One region of the Streptomyces marincola genome, then DNA from elsewhere that is predicted to be linked to it. Evidence: predicted binding sites of a transcription regulator. Region 1 holds the regulator's gene; the other holds the start of a gene.
The links. The regulator HspR, encoded in region 1, represses chaperone genes until heat shock. The targets are predictions, from matches to a motif close to TTGAGNNNNNNNNNCTCAA.

Region 1 (2,393 bases):
GGGCGGCGGTGGCGGCTTCTCGCTCACCGACCCCTGCGTCGACTGCCGCGGGCGCGGCCTGATCGCGCAGGACCCGTGCCAGGCGTGCAAGGGCAGCGGGCGCGCGACCAGTTCGCGGACGATGCAGGTGCGCATCCCCGCGGGCGTCGACGACGGGCAGCGCATCCGGTTGCGGGGCAAGGGCGCGCCGGGCGAGCGCGGCGGTCCGCACGGCGATCTGTACGTGGTGGTCCACGTCGACGCGCACCCGGTGTTCGGCAGGCGCGGCGACAACCTCACGGTCACCGTGCCGGTGACCTTCCCCGAGGCCGCGCTCGGTGGTGAGATCAGGGTGCCGACGCTCGGCGGGCCGCCGGTGACGCTGAAGCTGCCGCCGGGCACGCCCGGCGGACGCACCATGCGGGCCCGGGGGAAGGGCGCGGTGCGCAAGGACGGCAGCCGGGGCGACCTGCTCGTGACCGTGGAGGTCGCGGTGCCGGACGCGCTGGACGACAAGGCGAAGAAGGCGCTGGAGGAGTACCGAGCCGCGGCGGAGGGCGAGGACCCCAGGGCGGGGCTGTTCGAGGCCGCGAAGGGAGAGTAATGAGATGAACGGCCGGAACGGACCAAGTGGCAACCCCTACGAGCTGACCGAAGAGACTCCGGTGTACGTCATCTCCGTCGCGGCTCAGCTCTCCGGGCTGCACCCGCAGACGCTGCGGCAGTACGACCGGCTCGGCCTGGTGTCGCCGGACCGGACCGCCGGCCGTGGCCGCAGGTACTCGGCGCGCGACATCCAGTTGCTGCGCGAGGTGCAGCGGCTCTCCCAGGACGAGGGCATCAACCTGGCCGGGATCAAGCGGATCATCGAGCTGGAGACGCAGGTCGCGGCGCTCCAGGCGAAGGTGGCCGAGCTCCAGCAGGCCGTCGAGGGCGCCGCCGTCGCCATGCGGCAGCGCGAGGCGCAGGTGCACGCGTCCTACCGCCGCGACCTGGTGCCCTACCAGGACGTCAGGCAGTCGGCCGCGATCGTGGTCTGGCGTCCGGAGCGCGGGCACCGGGCCTGAACCCCCGAGCGGGCCCGTGCCCCGGACGCGGGCCCGCGCCCCGCGGCGGGCCGGGCCGTTCCGCGGCGGGCCGGGCCGTTCCGCCGTGCGCCGTCCTCGCCCGGCCACCACCGGCAGCGACGTCCGAGCGAGCAGCACCGCCTCCACCGGAGTCGGGGACCCGAGCGCCCGCCCGACGCAACAGCCGGGCCATCAGCATGGCCGCCACCAGCCTGAACGACCGAAACGGCCCGCCGAAGGAGCCGACGAGCCGTCACGAGAGTTCGAGGCTAGTTCGGGTTGGCCGGTGCCATTGGGCGGTCCTCCTCCAAGGGCTTGCCGATCCGTGCGAGCACCTCGCGGGACAACGCCCGGAATTCCTTGAAGCAGGTCTTCACGTACTGCTGGGTGCTGCCCAGGGCGCCGTCGGCCGGCTTCAGATCGAACATGGGCTTCCTTGCGTCGTGCGCCAGAGGCATCAGGCTCCGGTAGTTCCGCATGGTCGCGATGCGGTGCCGGTCGTCCTCGCGGGTGGGCTGCGCCTCGTCGAGAACCGCCGAGGAGTAGACCCAGGGAATCCGCTTGAGCCACCGTCCGTACGCCTTGACCGGCCGGTCGAGTCGCATCTCCGGCTGCATGATCACGTACCCGAGGGGCTGCATCTCGGCTTGGGGCGCGGAGATGCTCCGCGGCACCCTGGGCAGGACGAGCTGCTGCCAGTCGGCGCGCCACTGGCGCAGTGTCGGCCCCAGGTTGCTGAGGCCCTTGAGCGAGAACAGGTCCGCGGCCAATGGCATCAGAACCGTGTCGGCGGAGATCAATGCGGCTCGGTTGATGGCGCCCAAATTGGGGCCGACGTCGATCAGTACGACATCGGCGTCCACGACCTGCGCCGCCTGCTCCATGATCCGGTGGAACGCCGTCGATGTACGGATAGCTGCGATGTCGCCCGCGTAGGCGCGGGACCATTCGTTGGACAGCTTGTCCTCGAAGCGGCTGAGGTCGAGGCTGCCGGGCAGCAACCATAGGCCCGGCTGGAGCCTGGCAGGCTCGACAGCTGCGATGTCACCCATCCCTTCGAGGATGGGACGGACGGCATCGGCGATGGTCTGCCCGCTGCGAACCCGTCCGACCCCAGGTGGGCCCGCCGGTACCGCACCCTGGTTGATGAGCTCGGAGGAGTTCTCCCAAAGTTCCTCGATCTCCGTCTCGTCCAGGCACATGGAGGTCAGGTTCGCCTGGGGGTCCAAGTCGACGGCGAGAACGCTCAGACCAAGGCGCCGGATCATGTGGGCCAAGTGGTAGGTGAGGGTGGTCTTTCCCACGCCTCCCTTGTTGTTGAACAGCGCGATCGATGTCATGCGGCCC
Region 2 (2,393 bases), 2.1 Mb from region 1:
GGGCGGTCGTGGACCACGTCGTCGACGGTGAAGTACTCCTCGCGCAGCACGCTGTAGTTCGCGACGTTGACGGCGAAGCCGTGGACGTCGGCGGGCCTGGCGCCCTCCGTGCTCGCCGCCTCCCACATCAGCCGGGTGACCGCCATGAAGTCCTCGTCCCAGCCGATCCGGGCGTGGTGGCCGGCGTCGAGGTAGGTGTAGACGTGGGGCAGTTCGCCCAGTTGCGCGAGGGCGTAGCCGATGCCCCGCACGTAGGAACCCGACTCCAGGACCTGTTCGCACATCCAGGTGGCCCCGTAGCGGTTGCCGGTGTGCAGGACGAGGTTGGGCAGGGAGTCGGGCTCGATGACGGCGACGATCCGCAGCCCGGCGTAGGCCGGGTCGCCGATGATGTCCACGATGGGGTCCACGTACTCGCGCCGGTAGCGCTCCAGGGCGCCGGGGGTCAGCTCGCCCTGCCCGGCCTCGCGGGCGCAGGAGCGGCCCGGCAGGTTGTTGAGGACCAGTTGCACCAGGTCGGCGTCCTGGGCGAGCGCGGCGTCGAGGTGGTCCGCGAGTCCCATGGTGCGGTCGGCGCCGGCCCCGGACCCGTGGACGGCGGCGCGGGAGTCGAGCCAGACCGCCGTCGGCTGGTCGGCGACGGCGGCGCCGCCGGGGACCGAGGCCGCGTTCGCGGACCACTCGGGGTCGACGTAGACACTCGCCCCCTCGTACGGGTTGCCTCCGCGCGCGGCGGCGGTGGGCGGCGCGGCGTTCGCGGGACCGGTGGCGAGCAGGCCGGCCGCGACGGCGCACGCGCCGGCGACGGCGACGAGCGCGCGGTGGCGGACGGGGTGGCGCGCGGGGCGGGCAGCTCCCGCGCCTGAGGTCGAACGGGCGTTCATGTAGCTCCTCGCGACGTCGGCCGACGGACGGGAGCGCTCCCATGCTGAACGTAGCACCGCCCCCGCGGGCGCGGAAGCGGAACGGACGGGGCGGTGCCGGGGCCGCGCCGCGCCGCCCCGGCGGGGTCCCGTCCCCCGGTGGCGAGGTGATTCCCCGCCGGCCGTGTCAGCCGGGCCCGGCCGCGTAACGATCAGCCGCACGTGTGCCCGGCGGGATGCGGGCGGGGCCCTGGAGCGTTGTCGCCCGTGGGTGCGGGCCCGCGCCGCTGCCCGGCAACGGCCGGGGTATCGCTCACAGCGAACAGGCCGCCCGCGAGGAACATCGGCACCCCGCCAAGCATTGAGCAGACATAGCTCAAGTTGCTTGCCGAGGGAGACATCATGACTTCGTCGTTCACCGTACTCACCCTGCCGGTGCTGCCGCTCGACGACGAGGTGGTGCTGCCGGGCATGGTGGTGCCGCTGGAGCTGTCGGACGCCGAGGTGCGCGCCGCCGTCGAGGCCGCGCAGGTCGCCGCGCCCGGCGGCGAGAAGCCGCAGCTGCTGCTCGTGCCGCGCGTCGACGGCCGCTACACCGACATCGGTGTGCTCGGCCGCGTCGAACAGGTCGGCCGCCTCGCCGACGGCGACCCGGGCGCGCTGGTCCGCGGCCTGCGCCGCGTCCGCATCGGCTCCGGCACCACGGGCCCCGGCGCCGCGCTGTGGGTCGAGGGCACGCCGGTCGAGGAGGCCGCGCCGAGCCCGCTGCCCGGCGCCGTCGCCGAGCTGGTCAAGGAGTACAAGGCGCTGAGCACCACCTGGCTCCGCAAGCGCGGCGCCTGGCAGGTCGTGGACCGCGTCCAGCAGATCGAGGACATCGGGCTCCTCGCCGACAACGCCGGCTACCTGCCGTTCCTGGGCACCGACCAGCGCGTCACCCTGCTGCGCACCACCGACCCGGTGGAACGCCTGCGGCTCGCCGTCTCCCTCCTCGGCGAACACCTCGCGGAGGAGGACGTCGCGGAGTCGATCGCCAAGGACGTCCAGGAGGGCGTCGACAAGCAGCAGCGCGAGTTCCTGCTGCGCCGCCAGCTCGACGCCGTCCGCAAGGAACTGGCCGAGCTGAACGGCGACGCGGCCGACGAGGGCGACGACTACCGGGCCCGCGTCGAGGCCGCCGACCTGCCCGACGCCGTCCGCGAGGCCGCGTTCAAGGAGGTCGACAAGCTGGAGCGCGCCTCGGACGCGAGCCCGGAGGGCAGCTGGATCCGCACCTGGCTCGACACCGTGCTCGAACTGCCCTGGACCACCCGCACCGAGGACGCCTACGACATCGCGGGGGCCAAGGCCGTGCTCGACGCCGACCACGCCGGCCTCGACGACGTCAAGGAGCGCATCACCGAATACCTCGCCGTCCGCAAGCGCCGCGCCGACCGCGGCCTCGGCGTCATCGGCGGACGCCGCGGCGGCGCCGTGCTCGGCCTCGTCGGCCCGCCCGGCGTCGGCAAGACGAGCCTCGGCGAGAGCGTC

Region 2: lon (endopeptidase La) is a predicted target of HspR. The motif match lies at 1,225-1,243, and genes of this name have one in related genera.

Annotation. Positions count from the first base shown of each region.
Region 1 is NZ_CP084541.1:3,635,027-3,637,419, forward strand. Features, by position in the region: gene dnaJ (molecular chaperone DnaJ) at 1-583, shown strand, start outside; gene LC193_RS15795 (heat shock protein transcriptional repressor HspR) at 588-1,046, shown strand; gene LC193_RS15800 (ParA family protein) at 1,316-2,386, opposite strand; gene LC193_RS15805 (ATP-binding protein) at 2,383-2,393, opposite strand, start outside.
Region 2 is NZ_CP084541.1:5,733,202-5,735,594, forward strand. Features, by position in the region: gene LC193_RS25305 (glycoside hydrolase family 6 protein) at 1-884, opposite strand, end outside; gene lon (endopeptidase La) at 1,266-2,393, shown strand, end outside.